Regions from separate parts of the Undibacterium sp. 5I1 genome, predicted to be linked through region 2. Evidence: predicted binding sites of a transcription regulator. Region 2 holds the regulator's gene; each other region holds the start of a gene.
What was found. Region 2 encodes HrcA, which represses chaperone genes, less so after heat shock. Its sites were predicted from a motif close to TTAGCACTCNNNNNNNNNGAGTGCTAA; they were not measured.
Positions count from the first base shown of each region.

Region 1 (7,626 bases), 500 kb from region 2:
GAATGCCAGAGCTTTTACCGTACGGTTACTTTTTCCCTTATCTTTCATCAAAAAAACTAATGCTGAACCCATGCTAAAGATAATCAGGAAAAAAGCGATTGCGACTAGAATTTTCATATTGTCCTGCCAATTAACCAAACCCTCATTGTAATGCTTAATTTTAATGCGCTATTTGAAAGATGAACAAGTTTAGATTTCGCTTGATTCCCTTGGTTGTCACAATCGCTCTGGTTATACTTGGAGTGAGCTTGGGGCAATGGCAAAGCAGAAGAGCGTTGGAAAAAGAATTGATAGCACAGGCCCTAGAACAACGTGGGCAGATGCCTCCGTTGGTGCTTGGTACATTTGAACCAAGACTTCCAGAATCAAGCTATAGACGTGTCAGCTTAACGGGTCAGTTTGAAGCGGAGTGGCCAGTTTATTTGGATAATCGTCCTCTACACGGTGTCGCAGGATTCTATGTCGTGATGCCATTTAAAATACAGGGCACAGACAAATATGTTCTTATAGGGAGAGGATGGCAACCTCGTGATGCAAATGAACGTACCCGTATGAAGCCATTAATCACCCCAAATCAGCCGATCACCATTGAGGGCGTTTTGCTGGAAAATTTTGGACATGTCATGCAGCTAGGACAGATGGGCGGTTTGAAGCCGGGTGCTATTATTCAAAACCTGAACCCTGGAGATTTAGCTAAAAAAACTGGATGGAAAGTACAGGAGTTTGTCGTAGAACAAACTTCATTATCAGATGACGGTTTGCAACGTGATTGGCCTTTACCATCGTCTGGTTCGGATAAGCATAGAGCATATGAATTTCAATGGTACGCACTGTCCTTAATGGCAGTAATTTTTTTTGTAGTAACAGGATATCGTCGTGGAAAAAATAAATAATCAACATGCAGGTCGCTGGAAACTTTTTTTGGTCTTAGCTGTTTGTGCTGCACCAATGCTACTGTCGTATTTGTTTTATTTTGTGATCAAACCAGAAGGTCGGACTAATTACGGCGCAATTCTCGATCCTCGTCTTTATCCTATTCCAAAGTTGGATAGCGTCTTGCTGGGCGGTGAATCAAAGGAATTGAGTGCTTACAAAGGTAAGTGGTTAATGCTGCAAATTGATAGTGGCTCTTGTGCTACTGCATGCCAAAAAAAGATGTACGACATGCGTCAGCTGCGTCTGGCGCAAGGCAAAGAAATGGATAGGATGGAAAGAGTTTGGTTGATTACGGATGATCAACCGATTGATACTGTGTTGATCCGCGAATATGATGGAACGCACATGCTGAAAGTATCTGCAGACAAGTTAAAAAAATGGCTGCCTGTCGATGCAAATACACAAATTAGCGATCATATTTATATGATTGACCCTCTGGGTAATCTGATGATGCGCTTTCCTAAAGATGCTGATCCCAATAAGATAAAAAAAGACATCAGTAAATTATTGCGCGCTTCTGCCATCGGTTAGATCAGATTATGTGGATACAATTACTCATCACTGGCTTACTCATAGCGGTTTTGCCATTAAGTCTGGTTTGGGTGTCAGCCGATCAAAATAAATATCGCAAGTTAATTGCTGTTACTTTATTTCTGACTTTTGATCTGATTATGTTTGGGGCGTTTACCAGACTCACTGATTCTGGCTTGGGTTGTCCTGATTGGCCGGGTTGTTATGGCGAGGCTAACCCATTTCAGTCGCATAGTGCAATTCAGGCTGCCCAAACGGCAATGCCGCATGGCCCTGTAACGGTCACTAAAGCCTGGATCGAGATGATTCATCGCTACCTTGCGATGAGTGTGGGTGTCCTGATTTTGGCTCAGATGATTATCGCCTGGTGGCATCGTAAAAGTACAAAAAACTCGGTCTTTTTGCCTACGGTTTTATTACTGCTGGTTTGCGTGCAAGGTGCGTTTGGCGCCTGGACGGTGACACTTAAATTGCAGCCCATTATCGTGACCACACATTTGTTGTTGGCAATGGGCTTGCTCGCTATGCTGGCATACTTGCATGCACAACAAAGTCATGCCTTGCAAGCTGTATCGAGGGAGAGCAATGCCAGCGTGATTAATGCAAGTATGAGCCCAATCATATTGCCAGCAACTGTTGCATTGATTTTCGTTGTGATGCAAATTGCTTTGGGAGGATGGGTTAGTACTAACTACGCTGCACTAGCCTGTCAAGATTACCCTTTGTGTAATGGACAGATAATACCTGATATGGATTTTAACCACGGATTCTCTCTGTGGCGCAAATTAGGTCAAACCATGGCAGGTGATTATTTACCGTTTCAGGCACTGGTTGCTGTACATTGGGTGCATAGGAATTTTGCTCTGCTGGTCATTGCGGTCGTTGCTTGGGTTGGATATAAAGCCAGTAAAACCAAGGGCTTGTCGTCCTTGGGCAAAAAGATATTGCTGGTGATTACCATACAATTTTTGAGTGGTGTATCTACAGTCTACTTTTCCTGGCCGCTTTTTATTGCGGTTTTGCATAACGGTGGAGCTGCGCTGCTGTTGCTATTGCTGACCATGTTAAACTACCGCGCCAGGCATTTGAAAAACGTCTAAGTTATATGTGCCTGAAATCGGCCTGACATCGTGTATGTCCCCTCTCTTTAGTTCAATATGACGTCACTTAGTATTCCCTCTAACCGATACGCCCAGTACTGGGCTTTGACCAAGCCTCGTGTGACGCAATTGGCCGTTTTTTGTGCGGTGATTGGTATGTTTTTGGCGACGCCTGATCTGCCTGACTGGCGCTTGGTGGTCGCTGCTACGATCGGTATCTGGTTGTTGGCTGGTGCTGCATTCGCCATTAATTGTCTGGTTGAACGTGAGATAGATTCTCGCATGGCGCGTACCGCTCGCCGCGCATCGGCACAGGGTGAAATCGGGCCGATGCAGATTTTGATTTTTTCTGGCGTGATTGGCGGTCTTGGTATGTGGGTTTTGTACGCGCTGGTAAATCCGCTGACGATGTGGCTCACCTTCATCACCTTTGTCGGTTATGCCGTGATTTATACGATTATTCTGAAGCCAGCCACGCCACAAAACATCGTGATTGGCGGATTATCCGGTGCGATGCCGCCGGCGCTAGGCTGGGCCGCGATTGCTAACGATGTTCCTATGCAGGCATGGCTGCTGGTATTGATTATCTTTGTCTGGACGCCACCACATTTCTGGGCTTTGGCGATGTACCGTCGCGATGATTACGCCAAATCAGGTTTGCCGATGTTGCCGATTACGCATGGTTTAGAATTTACTCGTTTCCATATCTGGCTTTATACGATTGCTTTATTCGCTACCACGATGTTGCCTTACGCGGTGCATATGAGTGGTCTTATCTATCTTGCCAGCGCAGTGATTTTGGGTGCCATTTTCTTATGGTACGCATGGCGTATTTATCGTCACTATGACGATGCCTTAGCACGTAAAACTTTTACCTTTTCGATTGTATATTTATCGCTGCTATTTGCAGCCTTATTGGTCGATCACTACATAAAATTATGACTACTATGCTGCGTTTAATCGGAATTATATTGGTGTTGTGTTTGTCTGCTTGCGATAAACCAGCACCCCAATTTATGAACACTGATCTGACGGGATTAGACTACGCCAAAGATTTTGCGCTAACAGATCACAATGGCAAAGCCCGCACCTTGGCCGACTTTAAAGGTAAAGCAGTAGCAATATTTTTTGGTTATACCCAGTGCCCCGATGTTTGTCCTACGACAATGGCAGAGATGGCTACGGTCATGAAGCAGCTTGGAAGTTCGTCCGATAAGGTTCAGGTCTTGTTTGTTACTATCGACCCTGAACGTGACACGCAAGCCTTGCTTGCCGCTTATGTTCCTAACTTTGATTCCCGGTTTTTAGGTTTGTATGGCGATGCTGCTGCGACTGCCAAAGTAGCAAAAGAATTTAAAGTGTTCTATCAAAAAGCACCAGGTTCGACGCCAAGTTCTTACACCATGGATCACACTGCTGGTACGTATGTGTTTGACCCTGAGGGACGGATTCGTTTATTTGTACGTAACGGGCAAAGCACCGATGCTATTGTTCATGATTTGAAAATATTACTTCAATAGGACTTACGCAAAACTGCCCTAGCTGCGTAAGTCCTGTTAATAAAAAAGGCGCTCAGTTCAGAACTGAGCGCCTTTTTTTCTATGCCTTCTGTGCCGTTAGCTAGTTAAGCAAAGCTCGCTAAAGCGCCTTTCATTTTCTTCAATGCTGCACTTTCAATCTGGCGAATACGTTCTGCTGATACGCCGTATTCGCTAGCCAATTCATGCAAAGTTGCGCCTGAGCCGTCATCGTTTTTTAACCAACGAGATTCAACGATATGGCGTGAACGTGCATCTAGTTTGGATAATGCTGTTTCCAAGCCTTCGCTTTGCAGACGATCCCGCTGACGTGACTCTAGTACACGAGTCGGCTCTTCAGATTCTGTTTTCAGGTAGGCGATAGGCGCAAATTTATCATCTTCGTCATCGGTTGGCGCATCTAAAGCAATGTCGCGACCTGACAGGCGCATTTCCATCTCGATGACTTCTTCACGCTTCACGTCCAGAATTTTTGCCAGAGCGTCTACCTGTTTTGGCGACATCGAATCCAAACCCTCTTTATGGCTGCGCAGATTAAAAAACAGTTTGCGCTGTGCTTTAGTCGTCGCTACTTTGACTAAGCGCCAGTTTTTCAGGATGTATTCATGCATTTCTGCCTTGATCCAATGCATCGCGTACGACACCAGACGGACACCTTGATCTGGATCGAAGCGTTTAACGGCTTTCATCAAGCCGATATTGCCTTCCTGGATTAAGTCTGCATGTGGTAAACCATAACCTAAGTAGCCGCGAGCGATGGACACTACCAGACGCAAGTGCGACATAACCAGTTGCTGGGCAGCACTCAGGTCATTATTTTGTGTGAGACGTTTGGCGAGATCAATTTCTTGCTCATGCGTCAGCATAGGCAGACGGTTGACTGCCGAGATATAGGCGTCGATATTGCCCAGCGTGCCAGTAAAACCGAGTGCAAGCGCTGTGCTATCCGAAGTTGGCATCACAGATGTCGATGATTGATTCATTCTTCCTCCTTATTGCCGTCTATTTAGCGTGACTTTTGGGCTAAATCAGACATTTCAAGCCCTTATATTAGCACTCTCTTGGATTGAGTGCTAATACTCCAAATTTATATGCTTAAGCTAATTGATCGCTATTGAGTTTTGATTGCTTGTACGAAATAGCTATATTAATTTAGAGCAGGGAAACTTAGAAAAGTTGCAGCAGTTTTGCTTAAGTCTTGTTGAATTAAGGTTTAGCTAGCGCGTGCGAGTTGTCGGCGTACCGATAGAAAAGCACCAAATAGCCCGAGCACCACACTAGTCGCTAACAAGGCGAGGCTAGCCAACAATCCTAGCGGCACCAGGTGGAATTCCGATGCATAGAGTTTGGCGAATTCTGCAATTGCCTGATTCAGCGGACGCAGAGACACCGCAATCAGTGCCAATGCGGCGCAGCCAGCGAGCAATCCCAGTAGCGCGCCTGTGTAGTAATAGGGCCGGTGAATAAAGCTATTGGTCGCGCCAAGCAGACGGGCTATTGCAATTTCAGCCTGATGGGAGATCACTTGCAGACGCGTAGCGTTAAAAATCACCACGATCACCACCACGCTCAATGTAACCGCCAAAAATAGTAAGGATAATTGTAAAACTTGCACTAAAGCTGCCAGCCGTTTTACCCAAGCTGAATCAACTTGAACCACATCAACTCCTGGCAGACTTTTTAACTGCACTGTCAGAAACTCTACCCGGTTGGCATCTGAGTTGGATAGTGATAACACATAGGCGTCTGGTAGAGGATTTCCGCCCAGAGTCGATAAGACCTCTGCCAGGCTGGAGGTTTCTTCCATTGCCGCTAATGCTTTGTCCTTGGTCACAAAAGTGAGTTTGGCACTGACATTGGCATCTTTCAGTAGTTTTTTGATTGGCAAAGCTAATGCTATCGCGTCGGCGCGTGGTGTGTCTGGTGTCAAAAATACACTGATCTCTGGCTCAATCGAGAGCTGGGTTGAAATCGGGCGAATATTTTCGATCAGCGTTAATCCGGCAATCGGCAACGCCAAGGCAATCGCGACCACTAGAACGTTAAATAAGAAATTGCCAGGGCTGGCGCGTAGATGAGCCAACGCACTTTTTAAGCCAAACAAATGCTGACGAAACCAGACGGTCATATAATTTTTTCCTGTTGCTTCAGACTTGAGGTGTTTCTTGAGATTGGATCAATTTATGCCGCCATATAGGATGATTGCCAGGAGTCGCACAGTTGCCCATGATTTAAATAAATCACGCGGCTGGCCTGATCTAAAAACTGTTCATCATGGCTAGAGATAATACAAGTCACGCCGGCACTCTGGAAGGCTTTGAGCGCGTTGATGACTTTGTTTGCATTCTCTCTGTCCAGAAAAGCGGTAGGTTCATCTGCCAGAATGATTTGCGGGCGATTGACAATCGCACGGGCGATAGCAACCCGTTGTTGCTCGCCGCCTGACAAGGCCAGGGGCATAGCATCCGCTTTATCCGCCAAGCCTACTTTTTCTAGCGCAGTGCGGGCACGGGTTTCTGCCTCGCTGGCAGAAGCGCTGACGACGATCAGCGGCAACATGACATTTGCCAGCACGCTACGGTCTAACAGCAAGCCTTTGTCCTGCAAAATCAGACCCAGTTTGCGGCGTAGATAAGGAATGCTGCCTGACTTTAACTTGCCAATGTCTTGTCCATTCACGCTAACGGTGCCGCTGCTAGGGCGCTCAATACCCGCAATCATTTTTAATAAAGTTGATTTGCCAGCGCCTGAAGGGCCAGCCAAAAAAATCAATTCACCGGGTTTGATGGTGAGCGATATATTGCGCAAAGCGACGGCGTCGCGTGAATATTCTTTAGAAACTTGCTGAAACTCTATCATCGGCAACATCCTTGATCTGGCTAAATAAATCAATGCAAATCAATGCAAATTGGTGAAATTAATTGAGCAGAGCATCCACAAATTCCTGAGCATTAAACGGTTGCAAGTCTTCAATCTGTTCGCCCACGCCGATGAAATAAACCGGTACCGGACGGGTTTTGGCAATCGCTGCTAATACGCCACCTTTGGCGGTACCATCGAGCTTGGTAATCACTAAGCCTGTCAGTGTGAGTGCATCATCAAATGCTTTTACCTGAGTTAAGGCATTTTGCCCGGTATTGCCGTCAATGATCAATAAGACTTCTTGCGGTGCGCCATCCATGCCTTTGCCGATGACGCGCTTGATTTTTTTCAGCTCTTCCATCAAGTGCAACTGGGTCGGCAAACGACCTGCTGTATCCACCATCACAACGTCTATCCCTTTGGCACGGGCGGATGCGACTGCATCGAAGGCGACGGCCGCCGGGTCGCCAGATTCTTGCGAAATCACAGTGACGTTGTTGCGTTCGCCCCAAATCGTCAGTTGCTCACGTGCCGCTGCACGGAAGGTGTCACCCGCTGCGAGTAATACGGACTGTTGATTTTTCTGCAGATGTTTTGCCAGTTTGCCGATCGTAGTCGTTTTACCCGCGCCGTTGACGCCGCTAATCATCATCACCAAG
Region 1 covers NZ_JAVIWI010000001.1:4,041,139-4,048,764, forward strand. The annotation lists gene RGU72_RS17695 (twin transmembrane helix small protein) at 1-117, opposite strand, end outside; gene RGU72_RS17700 (SURF1 family protein) at 180-893, shown strand; gene RGU72_RS17705 (cytochrome C oxidase subunit I) at 949-1,467, shown strand; gene RGU72_RS17710 (COX15/CtaA family protein) at 1,476-2,567, shown strand; gene cyoE (heme o synthase) at 2,625-3,509, shown strand; gene RGU72_RS17720 (SCO family protein) at 3,515-4,087, shown strand; gene rpoH (RNA polymerase sigma factor RpoH) at 4,192-5,088, opposite strand; gene RGU72_RS17730 (cell division protein FtsX) at 5,319-6,233, opposite strand; gene RGU72_RS17735 (cell division ATP-binding protein FtsE) at 6,287-6,964, opposite strand; gene ftsY (signal recognition particle-docking protein FtsY) at 7,023-7,626, opposite strand, start outside.
Region 1: the regulator HrcA is predicted to act here: its motif matches at 5,156-5,182, upstream of rpoH (RNA polymerase sigma factor RpoH).

Region 2 (7,626 bases):
CAGCTGACGAGGGACATCGCCATCAAAAAATAAGCTACTGCGTGGCTTATTTCATCAACTTGGGACCAGTAATCAAAAATCATAGGACTCGTTAAAAAGATCGTCGGTTAATAAATTAAATAGTCTCTGTGTTTCCAAAATAGAACTTACGCAAAATTGTCCCGGAAACGCATCGCGACGAAGACAGTACTTTAATACGGCTAGTCGCTGCAACGCGGCTGGCGCGGTTTTGCGTAACTCCTACTAAGCTACTGAATTCAAACCCAGCACATCAAACATATCGTACAAACCAGTTTTCTTATCCGCCAAAAACCGTGCTGCGCGCAAACTGCCGTGGGCATAATTAATCCTGCTAGACGATTTATGGCTGATTTCTACCCGCTCACCAATCCCTGCGAACATCACTGTATGGTCGCCGACAATATCGCCGCCACGAATGGTGGCAAAGCCGATCGAAGAAGGGTCACGTTCGCCGGTGACACCTTCTCGTGCGAACACGCCGACTTCGTTCAAATCACGACCTAGTGTACTTGCGATGACTTCGCCCATTTTTAATGCGGTACCGGAGGGCGCATCAACTTTATGACGGTGGTGCGCTTCGATAATTTCTATATCGTAGCCCTGCGCAAAATTCTTGGCTGCCATTTCTAACAACTTCAACGTCACATTCACGCCGACACTCATGTTCGGCGCAAATACAATCGCCGTTTTTTGCGCTGCAGCGGCAATCGCTGCTTTACCTTCATCATCAAAACCCGTCGTACCAATAACCATTTTAATGCCATGTTCCGCGCAGTAAGCCAGATGCGTTAAGGTGCCTTCAGTACGGGTAAAGTCGATCAGACAATCAGCATCTGCCAAAGCCGTCGACAAATCAGACTCAATTAAAACGCCAACTGGCTTGCCTAAACTGGCACCGGCATCAGCCCCCAAAGCAGGCGATCCAGGCAAATCCAGTGCGCCGACCAGTGCAACATCATCTGCCGCAGTGATGGTCTCGATCAACATTTTACCCATGCGACCAGATGCACCGGTCACGGCGATTTTTAATACTGTCATCGGAATACCTTGATTATTTTTTCTTATCTTTATCCGTCGTCAGGATAGAAGATTCAGCTCTCACACCAATTGCAGAAGTCGTAATATTGGCTAAGTAGTCTTTTTCGTTGGGCAAATTACCACCCTCAAAACGTTGCACAGTATTGTTCTTAAAAAATACCGCCACGCGGCTGGTGAGTAATTCGCCGTTCGGCTTTAATAAACGGAACGGGTAGTCCCAGCGGTCTTCGTGGAACATATCGGTCAATAATGCCGTACCCAGCAAAAACCGGACTTGCTCACGGGTCATGCCTTCTTTAAGTTGCGATACCATTTCTTGCGAGACAAAGTTACCTTGCTGAATCGTAATCCGGTAAGGCGAGATGTAACCTAAAAATTTGGATACGCCTGTTGGCGTCGTTTTTTGTGCGCCATCAGCAGAATTGAGTTTGGCGCCGTCTTTGTTACCAGCATCCGTCACTGCGGAGTCAGTGGAACTAGGGAGCTTGGTCACTGGCGGTGTATCCACCATAGGATTGAGCATAGCGCAGCCAGAGACACCAACTACACCAAACGCCAAAGCGAGAGCAGTCAAACCTTGCGCGGTACCTCGGGATACTTCAGAAAACAACAATCGCATAAATAACCTCAATGTGATGTGCAACGGTGTACAGTTTGCAAAAAATAATTAATTCAAACAGCTTATATCAATCTTACTTACTAATTTATTACGTTTAACTTTGGCGTTACTTGGGTAGTAACTTAGGTGGCAACTTAAGTGAGAGCCTACACAAAGAACACAAATACAGCGCGAAAGAATCTTAGAATAAAGCAGCATAATGAAATCACTCACTGATGCAAGCTTGATATACGTCGATTAAAACCCCAAAAAACCACCCTGAAATTACGCCGGGATTATGCTGAGATTCGCTTTGAGTTAAGCTCTAAACCCGATATCATAAAGCAGATACACTCTTTTTGACCGAAAACATGACGAATACCACTCCCAATCTCAAATCCAGCGGCCTGAAAGCGACTTTGCCAAGGCTGAAAATTTTAGAAATTTTCCAAAGTAGCCCAGTTCGCCATCTGACAGCGGAAGATGTTTATAAAATTCTGCTGAATGAAAATATGGATGTCGGTTTAGCGACGGTATATCGGGTTTTAACCCAGTTCGAACAAGCCGGATTGTTAAATCGTAATCATTTTGAAACCGGCAAAGCCATCTTTGAACTAAACGAAGGTTCGCATCACGACCATTTGGTCTGTTTGGACTGCGGTTTGGTAGAAGAGTTCTATGACGAGCAAATTGAGAAGCAACAACATGCCGTTGCACTGGAGCGTGGCTTTACTATTGCTGAACATTCGCTAGCGATGTATGGTCATTGCACCAAACAAAATTGCGAACACAGAAATCGCAAATCATAAAAAATGAGAACACAAGTATCAGCTTCTACTGATATTTACTGATCAAATTCGTACTCAAACGTCGCTACTGGTATTTTCGCTGCTAGCATTTTGCTTACGAATTTTTTCTACTACCCCTGCCACTGCATCAATCACTCGCTGTGAATTAAAAGGTTTTACGATATAGCCGTGAATACCGGCTTTAACAGCCTCCGTCACCGTGGCTTGATCTTTATTCGCAGTCACCATCAAAATCATCGCATTTGGCAATGCTTCCTTCATTTTTGGCAATATTTCTAAGCCGCCGATTTTAGGCATAACTACATCCAATAGAATAATTTGCGGATTGAGTTTGATCGCCATTTCCAAACCCGACCCACCATCAGAAGCATCGCCAACGACGTTATAACCCTCGCTGCGCAGTACTACCCGTAAAACCTCACGAGTCATATCATTGTCGTCAACAATTAAAACAGAGATATTTTTGTTGTTCATAACAACCTCATTATTTGGAATTTGGATACTGGATATCGGCTATTGACTTAGCGCATTTGAGAGTAGCTTTGCAGTGATATCAACAATAGGAATAACACGTTCATAAGCCATACGAGTTGGCCCTATCACCCCAAGCGTGCCGACAATTTTACCGTTCACGCCATAAGGCGCAGTGACAATACTCATTTCATCCATCGGTACGAGTTGCGATTCGCCTCCGATAAAAATTTGTACCCCGGTCGCTTTACTAGACACGTCCAGCAATTGCATCAGTCCGGTTTTTTGCTCGAACATATCAAATAACTTACGCAAAGAAGTCATATTATTCGACAAGTCCTGCACATTGAGCAAATTGCGCTCGCCCGAAATCACCACCTCGTCCGACTGATCTGACATCGCATCACTGCCCGCTTCGACCGCCGCTTGCATCAGGCGCGTCATATCGTTTTGCAATTGGCGTAATTCAGTGTTGATACGTAAGCGAGCGTCTTCAAAACTCAATCCACCAAAATTTTGATTCAGATAATTCGCGGCCTGCACCAATTGCGAGGAGTTGTAATCAACATCGGTCAGCAGCAAGCGGTTATGCACTTCGCCATTGGGCGCGACCACGACCAGCAAAATCCGCTTTTCAGATAAGCGTAAAAACTCGACTTGCTGGAATGTTGATTCATGCCGCGGGGTCATGACTACACCTGCAAATTGCGATAGCGACGACAACACCTGAGCCGCGTTAGAAATAATTTTTTGTGGGGAATTAGAAAACACGCTCGCTTGCATACGCGACTCCAGCGCAGTGCCATCAAATTCCTGCACGGTCAGTAGTTTGTCCACAAACACGCGGTACCCGCGCGGGGTCGGAATCCGTCCCGCCGACGTATGCGGGCTGGCGACAAAGCCCATTTCTTCCAGATCTGCCATCACATTACGAATGGTGGCAGGAGACAACTCCAATCCAGAAATTTTTGAGAGCGCCCGCGAACCCACCGGCTGACCATCAGCGATGTAGCGTTCTACCAGAGCTTTAAGTAATGTTTGTGCGCGAATATCGAGTTGCATGTTTGTATTCTATGCGAGCGTTGTAATCAATGACATAGAAATATAAACCCATATTCGCTTGCAATGAAGCAAGACGCTTATTATTTGGTGCTTTTAATGCAATTCTCAAATTTTCCCTCGCTGCATCTTCATAATATCTGTTTACTTTGATATTTCAATTAATATAGAATTATCGAAATTAAATAGAAAATTAAACCCAGATTTTCCATTGGAACAGCGACAAGTGTGTCTTTGGCGGACTGACTGGCTAGACGCGACGACGACGCAAGCTGCATCTTGCCAGGAGGGGCAACAACGCCAGGCAGTTCGCCAAAGGTGCAATTGTCGCTGTAGCGCTCCCACTCAAATCGCGGTGGTGTTATCCCTCTGAAGACTACACGCCGTCTGCGTTTTTTGCGAAGTGGTAGCGGTCTAATGGAAAATCTGGGTTAAAACAAGGGGAATTAAATATGGAAACGAAACAAGCTGTTAGCGCCCTCGCCGCGATTGCCCAAGATTCCCGCCTGGCGATCTTCCGCTTGCTAGTCCAAAGTGGCCCCAGCGGCGTCATCGCCAGCAAAATCAGCGAACTCCTTGGCATTGCGCCATCGTCTTTATCCTTTCATCTAAAAGAGCTGATGCATGCCGGTTTGATCACGGTGCAACAAGATGGGCGATTTATGATTTACGCCGCCAATTTTACGGTGATGAATGATCTGATCAGCTTTTTGACGGAAAACTGCTGTGGCGGAAATCCTTGCTCTCCAAATGCGACCTGCGCACCGATGGATCAGCAAGTCACCGAGCGAGAGAATAATCGCGGCAGTACTGCAAACCTATGACCCAAATCTCCGCTAATAATCGGATCAAAGCGAACTTATCCCGACGTCTGGTCGCCGAAGGTCTGGGTACGGCGTTTTTGCTCGCGATTGTGATCGGCTCTGGCATCATGGCCGAACGCTTGTCCGCTGGTAATGTTGCAATCGCTCTGCTGGCGAATGCGATAGCGACCGGGGCTGGTTTAGTTGCCTTGATTTTGATGTTTGGCGCGGTATCGGGTGCGCATTTTAATCCGGTAGTCAGCCTATCCGAAGCATGGCAAAAAAATTTGCCCTCATCAGAATTGTTAGCTTATATCGCCGTTCAAATTGTGGGGGCATTTGCGGGTGTGGCAGCTGCACATTACATGTTTGATGATCCATTATTTTTTGCATCAACACATGTACGAACTGGCGCTGGCCAGTGGTGGAGTGAGTTTGTTGCGACCTTTGGTTTGATTGCCACCATCATCGGCTGCTCGCGCAGCAAGCCTAATACAACGCCATTTGCCGTTGCCGCTTACATCACAGCAGCGTATTGGTTCACCTCCTCGACCTCGTTTGCCAATCCGGCAGTGACCCTGGCGCGTGCCGCGAGCAATACCTTTGCAGGAATCAGACCGGCAGATACGCCGGGCTTTATCGCTGCTCAGTTGCTGGGGGCGGCCGCTGCAACGCTGCTATTTTGCTGGCTTTATCCAGCACCGCTGTCAGAAGTAAAAGCATAGCAAGCAAGCTTGCGCCCAACGATTTTGCTTAAATCATTCCGGCTACTCGCAATATTTTTTAAGCTAACTATTACTTAATTACTTAATCACTTAATTACCTAGGCGGACTTCCATGACGATCACGATTTATCACAATCCCAAATGCGGCACCTCGCGCAATACGCTGGCCTTAATACGCAATACCGGCATCGAGCCAGAAGTCATTGAATACCTGATCACGCCGCCAAGTCACGATAAATTGCTGGAGTTAATTGCGGCCATGGGCATCCCGGTACGTGACTTGCTACGACAAAAAGGGACGCCGTACGAAGAGCTCAAATTGGACGACAGCAAATGGACTGACGATGAGCTAATCAACTTTATGTTGACCCATCCCATCCTGATCAACCGCCCGATTGTCGTCACGCCAATGGGAGCTAAGCTATGCAGACCGTCCGAACTGGTGTTAGATATTTTACCGTCACCGCAACTGGGTGAATTCGTCAAAGAAGATGGCGAAAAAGTGATCGAATTGATTGATAACGAGGCTCGCCGTGTCCAAGCTAAATGATCTGCCTAATCTGGATCAGGACTTATTTACAGTACCTGACAATACACAGTTAAGACCCGCAGCGCCTGCCACACATGCGCCGCGTTTTTTACTGTTGTATGGTTCGCTACGCGAGCGCTCGTATAGCAAATTACTAACGCTGGAGGCGGCTCGTTTGTTAGAAGCGATGGGTGGTGAGGTACGCGTATTCGATCCACAAGGCTTGCCTTTACCGGACGGCGCGCCAGAGGATCATCCCAAGGTCAAAGAGTTACGTGATTTATCTTTGTGGGCGGAAGGCATGGTCTGGTGCTCGCCAGAACGCCATGGCGCGATGACCGGGATTATGAAAGCGCAGATAGACTGGATTCCTCTGTCAATCGGCGCTGTGCGTCCGACACAGGGTAAAACGCTGGCAGTCATGGAAGTTTCCGGCGGATCGCAATCGTTCAATGCTGTCAATCAGTTGCGCATTTTGGGTCGCTGGATGCGTATGCTGACGATACCCAATCAATCATCAGTCGCCAAAGCATTTTTAGAATTCGATGATGCGGGACGGATGAAGCCATCAGCGTATTACGACCGTGTGGTGGATGTGATGGAAGAGTTGATGAAGTTCACGCTGCTGACCCGCGATGTCGCACCGTATCTGGTGGATCGATACAGCGAACGTAAAGAGAGTGCCGAGGCTTTGTCTAAACGTGTGAACCAAGGATCGATATAAAGACCGATTAGAAAACGTGACGTCCATCTGAATTAACCGACATACGGCAAAATCATCCAGCACTACATTCTTACGTAAAAAAATATACTCCCCCTATTTTTTATAAAATATCTCTTATCGTCCAGACTTTATATGGACACTCTATATATACATATGACAGTATATTAATAACCCATAGGCAATTGTGCAGCGGACTGAGATCAAAACAGAAACCAAATGGAATCGCATCAACACTGGCGCGATGTCCGCTAGCGTATTTTCCCGCTATAATCGTCGCCATATGAAAAAGCCCGTCAGACTATTCTTATTATGGATATTGATGATTGCGATCCCGCTGCAAGGTTTGGCGGCGGCGTCTATGCTGATGTGCGGCAGTCAGCATCATATGAACCCATCACACCCAATGCAACAACACGCAAGTCCATCAGATCAGCAAGTTATGCATGATGAAATGCATCACGATATGCTAAGCGATCAGGTGAACAATGCATTAAGTAATACTGTGAGTAATACAGCCAGCAACAATAGCCATAGCCACCACAGTGGCGATACCAATCTATCGGTCAAACATAAATGTAGTGCCTGCGCCGCTTGCTGTGTCGGTGCTGTGATTCTGAGTGATGCGATCAAACCGCAAGTCAATGCAGCCGCATCTGAACGTATCGCTTTTCAAACCATCTCCCACGTTGGATTTATTACCAACGGTCCAGAGCGCCCTCCTCGATTTTTCGCTTAAGCAGTGTCTTGTCGCGTCCGCAATTTGTCATTGCGGTCATACAGTGTCAGCACTCGCATGCTGTAAGCCCAAAACTATAAGCCATAGTTAAATAAGCCATAGTTAATCTACTT
Region 2 covers NZ_JAVIWI010000001.1:4,543,039-4,550,664, reverse strand. The annotation lists gene RGU72_RS19885 (MotA/TolQ/ExbB proton channel family protein) at 1-23, opposite strand, end outside; gene dapB (4-hydroxy-tetrahydrodipicolinate reductase) at 244-1,059, opposite strand; gene RGU72_RS19875 (outer membrane protein assembly factor BamE) at 1,073-1,678, opposite strand; gene fur (ferric iron uptake transcriptional regulator) at 2,029-2,466, shown strand; gene RGU72_RS19865 (response regulator) at 2,521-2,940, opposite strand; gene hrcA (heat-inducible transcriptional repressor HrcA) at 2,980-3,999, opposite strand; gene RGU72_RS19855 (metalloregulator ArsR/SmtB family transcription factor) at 4,449-4,820, shown strand; gene RGU72_RS19850 (MIP/aquaporin family protein) at 4,817-5,524, shown strand; gene arsC (arsenate reductase (glutaredoxin)) at 5,637-6,074, shown strand; gene arsH (arsenical resistance protein ArsH) at 6,043-6,777, shown strand; gene RGU72_RS19835 (hypothetical protein) at 7,019-7,513, shown strand.

Region 3 (7,626 bases), 2.1 Mb from region 2:
TACCAGAAAATGTGACGCTCAAAGATCCGAAGAATTTTCGCCTGATCGGTAAACCTACAGGTCGCCTCGATGCCAGAGCGAAGTCGACCGGTTCGCAACAATACGGGATCGACACCCATCTGCCCGGCATGTTGACAGCGGTGGTTGCCCGTCCTCCAGTATTCGGCGCCAAAATTGCCAGTGTTGACGATACCGCCGCCAAAGCAATGCGCGGCGTGAAGGCCGTTATCCGCATCCCGGTTGATCGCGGCGGCGAAGGTATTGCCGTGATTGCCGATGGCTACTGGTCTGCCAAGCAAGCCCGTGACGCGCTCAAAATCCAATGGGATAACTCAGCTGTTGAAAAAGCAGATAGTGCGCAATTATTGGTGAGCTACAAAGAGCTGTCGAAACAAACTGGTAAGCTGAAATTTAACGACGATATTTCAAGTATGGCGGCAGCGCCTATGAAGATCGATGCTGAATTCGTCTTCCCATTTTTAGCACACACGCCGATGGAGCCACTCAATTGCACCGTCGCGATCAATTGTGATAAAGCGGAACTATGGGTAGGAACACAAATGCCAGGCATAGACGGTCTTGCAGCGTCAAAAGTCTTGGGAATCCCACCGCAAAACCTCAAGGTCAATGTACAAATGGCAGGTGGTGGATTTGGTCGCCGCGCCGTGCCAACCAGCGATTTTGTGGCGGAAGCATGCACAGTTGCCAAAGCCGCCAAGACCGCAGGATTGACCGCGCCGGTTCGCACGTTGTGGAGTCGTGAAGATGATGTCAAAGGCGGTTACTACCGGCCTATGCATGTGCATCGGGCACAAATCGGTTTTGATGCCAAGGGTAAAATCGCCGGTTGGGATCATGTGGTCGTAGGACAATCGATTCTGGCAGGCACACCGTTTGAAGCCATGATGGTCAAAGACGGGATTGACTCCACCGCACTGGAAGGGATGAAAGAGCCATACGAAATTCCTATGCGTCTGTCAGTACATCATCCCAAAGTCAATGTGCCGGTATTGTGGTGGCGCAGCGTCGGCTCTACTCATACCGCTTTCGTGATGGAGACCTTGCTCGACGAGATTGCAACAATGACCAAGCAAGATCCGGTCGCTTATCGTTTAAGCCTGATCGGCGATCAGCATCCGCGTCATAAAGCCGCCTTACAATTAGCCGTCGCTCAGTCGGGCTATGGTAAAAAAACCTTAGCCAAAGGCCATGCCTGGGGCGTTGCCGTGCATGAATCCTTCCAGACGGTCGTGGCCTATGTCGTAGAAGCCTCGGTTAAAGATGGCACACCAACACTACATAGCGTCACAGCAGGCATCCATTGCAATCTTGCCGTTAATCCTAAGAGTATCGAAGCTCAGGTCCAAGGCGGTGCATTGATGGGTTTATCGATGTGCTTGCCGGGTGCGGCGATCACTCTAAAAGATGGCGTGGTGGAACAAAGTAATTTCGGTGATTATGTCGTACCACGAATTACAGAAATGCCAAAAGTCAGCGTCCATATCGTACCAAGTGCAGATGCGCCGACCGGTATGGGGGAACCTGGATTGCCTCCGCTGGCGCCGGCTTTTGCAAATGCGATTGCTAAAGCGACTGGCAAACGCTTACGCGAATTGCCGTTTAAATTAGCGTAATCATCCTGCGGTAATCACAGCATAAATATAATCGGGGTAGCGTAATCGAATAGATTCGCTATCCCGATTTTTTTCATCGTTGTCGATTTTCTTTTTGCACCATGTAGAGTCGCGCTAAACGGATATTTTTGATGACTTTTTGATTCCAAATCAAAATTAAAAGAAAATTCAACATAACTTCATCATCGATAAGCATCTGATTATTAAAGTATTTTTAATATTTCACCTCAATCAGCCTTGAAATAGGTGTCTTCCGCCCATATAATTAGCACTCGTCGGGAGAGAGTGCTAACAATCTCTGGCCTGTACTTATTTTTGTAGCAACTATTATTTAAATATCATCTTTGTCCGTGAGACACCGGCAACGTTGCAGAGCATCGCAGCACAGTGTCTTACATTATTTTGTAAAACCATTGCTATTTTTAGCTAATCACAAGGAGTTTGTATGAACCTTCGTCCCCTGCACGACCGCATTATCGTCAAGCGTCTGGATCAAGAAACAAAAACAGCATCTGGCATCGTATTGCCTGACGCGGCGGCTGAAAAACCAGATCAAGGTGAAGTTTTGGCGGTTGGTAACGGCAAACAACTCGACGACGGCAAAGTACGTCCATTAGAAGTCAAAGTGGGCGACCGCGTCCTGTTTGGCAAATATTCTGGTCAAGCAGTTAAAGTTGACGGCAATGAAGTTCTGGTAATGCGCGAAGAAGACGTTTTCGCAGTCGTTCAGAAGTAATTCATTTTTTGTGATTCAGTCTGTTATTTACGATGTAATGCAGGCTGAAAACAATATTCCATTCAAGATTCTGGAGATTTAACATGGCAGCTAAACAAGTAATTTTCGGCGATGATGCACGCGCTAAGATCGTCAATGGCGTTAACATCCTCGCTAACGCAGTTAAAGTAACACTGGGCCCTAAAGGTCGTAACGTTGTCCTGGAACGCTCTTTCGGCGCACCTACAGTGACTAAAGATGGTGTTTCAGTCGCTAAAGAAATCGAACTCAAAGACAGATTAGAAAACATGGGCGCGCAGCTCGTGAAAGAAGTTGCTTCACGCACTTCTGACAACGCTGGTGACGGTACAACAACAGCAACTGTATTGGCACAAGCGATTGTTCGCGAAGGTTTCAAATACGTCGCTGCTGGTTTCAACCCAACTGATCTGAAGCGCGGTATCGACAAAGCGGTTACAGCCATCGTTGCTGAAATCAAAGTGTTGTCCAAGCCAACTACAACCAACAAAGAAATCGCTCAAGTTGGTTCGATCTCTGCTAACTCCGATGCAAACATCGGCGACATCATTGCAAAAGCAATGGACAAAGTCGGCAAAGAAGGCGTGATCACTGTTGAAGATGGCAAATCTTTGGACAATGAGCTGGACATCGTTGAAGGTATGCAGTTTGACCGTGGCTACCTGTCACCGTACTTCATCAACAACCCAGAAAAACAATCCGTGATTCTGGAAAATCCGTTCATCCTGTTGTTCGACAAAAAAATCTCGAACATCCGCGATCTGCTCCCGATCTTGGAACAAGTCGCTAAATCCGGTCGTCCATTGCTGATCATCGCAGAAGACGTCGATGGCGAAGCATTGGCCACTCTGGTTGTCAACAACATCCGTGGCATCCTGAAAACTGCTGCAGTTAAAGCGCCAGGTTTTGGTGATCGTCGTAAAGCGATGTTGGAAGATATTGCTATCCTGACTGGCGGCCAAGTGATTGCCGAAGAAGTTGGTCTGACATTAGAAAAAGCGACTTTGGCTGATCTGGGTCAAGCTAAACGTATCGAAATCGGCAAAGAAAACACCACCGTGATTGATGGTGCTGGTCAAGCTGTTGGTATCGAAGCACGTGTAAAACAAATCCGCGCGCAAATCGAAGAAGCAACTTCTGACTACGACCGTGAAAAACTGCAAGAACGCGTTGCCAAGTTGGCAGGCGGCGTTGCTGTGATCAAGGTTGGCGCTGCAACTGAAGTTGAAATGAAAGAGAAAAAAGCCCGCGTTGAAGATGCTCTGCACGCGACTCGCGCAGCGGTAGAAGAAGGCGTTGTTCCTGGCGGTGGTGTTGCTCTGTTGCGCGCACGTCAAGCTGCTGGCGTCATCAAAGGTGACAATCCAGATCAAGAAGCCGGTATCAAACTGGTGTTGAAAGCGATCGAAGCGCCATTGCGTGAAATCGTTGCTAACGCCGGTGGCGAGCCAAGCGTTGTTGTCAACGCCATCATCAACGGCACAGGTAACTTCGGTTTCAACGCTGCTAACGATACTTATGGCGACATGATTGAAATGGGTATTCTGGATCCAGCAAAAGTAACACGCTCTGCTTTGCAAAATGCAGCGTCTGTTGCTGGCCTGATCTTGACAACTGATGCTTTGGTTGCCGAATTACCAGATGACAAATCTGGCGGCATGGGCGGCGGCATGGGCGGTATGGGCGGCATGGGTGGTATGGACGGCATGATGTAATTCCGCAAGGAATAACATCGCTGAACGTGGCGTGCAATACGCCACATCAGTTAAGCAAAAGCTAAGCAAAAAAGCTTCACAGTGAAAACTGTGGAGCTTTTTTTATTTTGTAAGATTAACTGTGTACAGAGTTGGAGGATGGTACGAAGCCATACAACAGCAACCTAATAATAAATATACTCATAGTAGGTATATTTAAATTGTCCATATAATCATTGGACAATAAGCATATTTTTTATAAATTAATGGGGAGTATATTTATTTTAGGATATTCCATACCGTGCCAGGCAAATCGAAAGAGGATAAAACTATTTAGGCAAAACAACCCATCTATGTAAATACAACGTCAATCTGTTGAAAATAAATAATGTTCTTAGAGCAATATTCTTAACAGAGAAATTTATACTTGTACAACGTAAGATTTCTCTAATGCATTCTCATCCGTGTTCAGATGTAGGGCTTAAGCAAAGTTGCTAACCGAGTGACGCAAAAGCAGTTTGCTACAAGTCCTGACATTATTTCAATACCGACTTAAAAGACCATAAAGCCATCATGAAATTACTGTCAGCACATCTACCCGCTATTAGTTACTTTCTATTCGCAGGTTTTTTAATTGCTACCGCTTTACGCACCCACAACGACACTACGATTGCGATTGTTTGTAGCTCTGTTCTCATGTTTGCAATATGTTGGGCCAATGCCATCCATTTGCTTGGTGGCAAAGCAGCACTCAAGTTTGTCGCGATTGCCCTAAGTTTTGGCTGGTTTGCCGAGCAAATGGGGGCATCACATGGCTGGTTTTTTGGTAGCTACACCTACACCGAGGTGCTGGGCTGGCGCTTAGGTGATGTGCCGATGGTGATCCCGCTAATGTGGTTTGCGCTAACCTACTCTTGCTATGTGATCAGCAACCTGATTGTCTGGCGTACACCGCTGGACACTTCCTCCGCTTCCGGCAATATATTGTTCATGTCGTTTTTAGCAGCGATGCTGGTGACTGCATTTGATCTGGGCGCAGACCCGTATATGGTATTCGTACTCAAAGCCTGGATCATGACCAAAACTGATGGCTGGTGGTTTGGCGAAACCATTCAGGGATTTTTTGGCTGGGTCTTTGTATCGTCGATGATTTTACTGACCTTCCGCCTGTCCACCCGGGATGCGATTAAAAAACCCGGTGTGGCGTTTAGCAAACAAGAGGCACTGTTGCCGATGGGTTTATACGCCAGTGGGATGATCTTCCAGTTATTGCTAGGCTACCCTGTAGAAATCCGTAGCATGACCGTGTTTGTAATGGGCATACCTTTGCTGTGCGCCTTTGCTGGCTGGTGGCAATGGACGATAGAACCAGTGCCGCCGTCGGAAAGTAAAGTCAGCGATGAAGAATTAGACCAAGCCCAATATCAGGCTGACCCCTTAGCAGACAATACCATTGCCGCGATTCTCGGCCCTTGGGATGTGGCCACAGAAATCGATTTTTTGCGGGTACATGCCATGCACTGGCAAAAAATTGGCATCATCAATCAACAATTTGAGCAATGGCAATCCAACGCCGCCATCTATCACTGGACACCTGCCAACCCAGCCACGCCTGCCGATATCAGCGCCAACTTACAAAGCTATCTGCACGAAGGGCGTGCGCTACCACCATGGGCAGATCTGGCGCAAATACATCGTGCCGAGACCTTGTTTATCGACTACGGCATGTTGTCGTGCTCTTTGCTTTTTTGCTCTAGCCTACCGCAATGCTATGTCATACCCGACCTGTCGGCGGTGTTGCATATCGCAGGACAATTAGAGAAACACACTGAGTACCGGGTACGCTCCACTGCGGCGATGATCTTCCCTGTCATGTTGGCGGGTGGGTTGACCAAACCAGACGGCAGCGGCGTCGCACAGATCCTTAAAGTACGCCTGATTCACGCCACCATACGTAACTTGATTTTGCATGGCAATCCCGCCGATCTGGTGCTGGCGTTGGGCAATCATCAAAATCAAAATGATGCCGGCGTCATACCGCCACTAGCCGCGGGCGCATTGCCAGAGACCTCCAACAATATGTACCAGGCACTGTTCTCGCATGGCTGGAAGTTAGGCGAAGACGGTCTGCCTTGTAATCAGGAAGAGTTGGCTTACACCCTGCTCACCTTTGGTTATGTATTTTTGCGTAGCCTGCGCACACTGGGCTTAGGATTAGCTCAAGAAGACGAGCTGGCCTATTTGCATACATGGAATGTGGTAGGCCATATTTTAGGGATTCGACGCGAATTAATGGCTGAGACTATGGAACAAGCCGAAGCCCTGTTCAATCAGATGCAAGCCCGTGGTCGCGCAGATCCGATTGACCCCGATCCTCGCCCCGGCCTTGGTATGGCATTGATGAATACGATGGAAGCAATCATCCCTATCCGCTTGATTAAACCTTTTCCGGTGTTAATGACACGCTATTTATGCGGCACCAGAACAGCAAAAGATATTGGTATTGATGGCCGGGTGTCTTTGCTGTCGCGCATGGTGTTTAGTTTGGGTATGTTACTGATCAGGATGACCGATACCGTGGTGCGGCTGTTATTGCCAGAGTTCTCAATCTCACGCTTGATTACTCGCCTGCTGGGCAAGCAATTGATGAGCAAAATTCTGATGGATCAGACTCGTCCTTTAAAACTGCCTGAGCATCTTTTATATTCGGTAAATTCAACGATGGCAGACTGGCAAACCGACCCCAAAGCACCTGCATGGATGAACGCTTTAGAAGCGCGTTTGAGTCAACCCGCAACTAAGTAAGACACTAAGGTAGATACTAAGGCAGAAGATCAGCCAGAAACTAAGCCTGCAAATAAGCTTGCAACAACAGATGCCGTCGACAAAGATCAGCTCCCTTCCACAGCAAGTTAAGTCAGGCTTTGCATAAACAGAGGGGCAATTCTAGGGAGACACGAAGAGGGTAAAAAAAAGGGAATGCAGAACAATGCAAGTCTGGGCGAGATGGGCGAAATCAAGTAGCTAGATTTCGCCCATTCCCATATGCTAACAGTAGTAATTATTTATATACTCCCACGATTTTTTATGAAAAATACCTTATAGTCCAATGATTGTATGGGCAGTATAAATATACTCACCCAAAGTATCTATTTTATGCGCAACTTGTACCCATGTTCATTGAGCCATCCCGGACAAGCTTGCGGCAGCGATTTTATTTAATAGAGACCCAGCGGCAAGCAATGGAATAGACTTATTTTATCGACAATATATTTGGGATGGCGAGTAGTTCACACGGCAGTATTCGCCGCGATGTTGGAAAAAATGCTGCTTGACAGAAAAACCTCAGCGACACGATACTCTTAATTTGGTTTTTCGCTGAACTGACGTACTTGTTCTCACAGGCTTTTTTGCCGCATCCATCTGCAACTCATGACAAGTAAATTGCATAGATTTGCTAAGTCCTTATTGCCTAAGCACCGGCATCCTCCCATGCACCAATTTCAGGTGCTGCGACACTGTATTTCATTCATTTTGCTTGCTG
Region 3 covers NZ_JAVIWI010000001.1:2,395,101-2,402,726, forward strand. The annotation lists gene RGU72_RS10620 (xanthine dehydrogenase family protein molybdopterin-binding subunit) at 1-1,634, shown strand, start outside; gene groES (co-chaperone GroES) at 2,080-2,370, shown strand; gene groL (chaperonin GroEL) at 2,454-4,103, shown strand; gene RGU72_RS10635 (carotenoid biosynthesis protein) at 4,656-6,887, shown strand; gene RGU72_RS10640 (diguanylate cyclase) at 7,575-7,626, shown strand, end outside.
Region 3: the regulator HrcA is predicted to act here: its motif matches at 1,900-1,926, upstream of groES (co-chaperone GroES).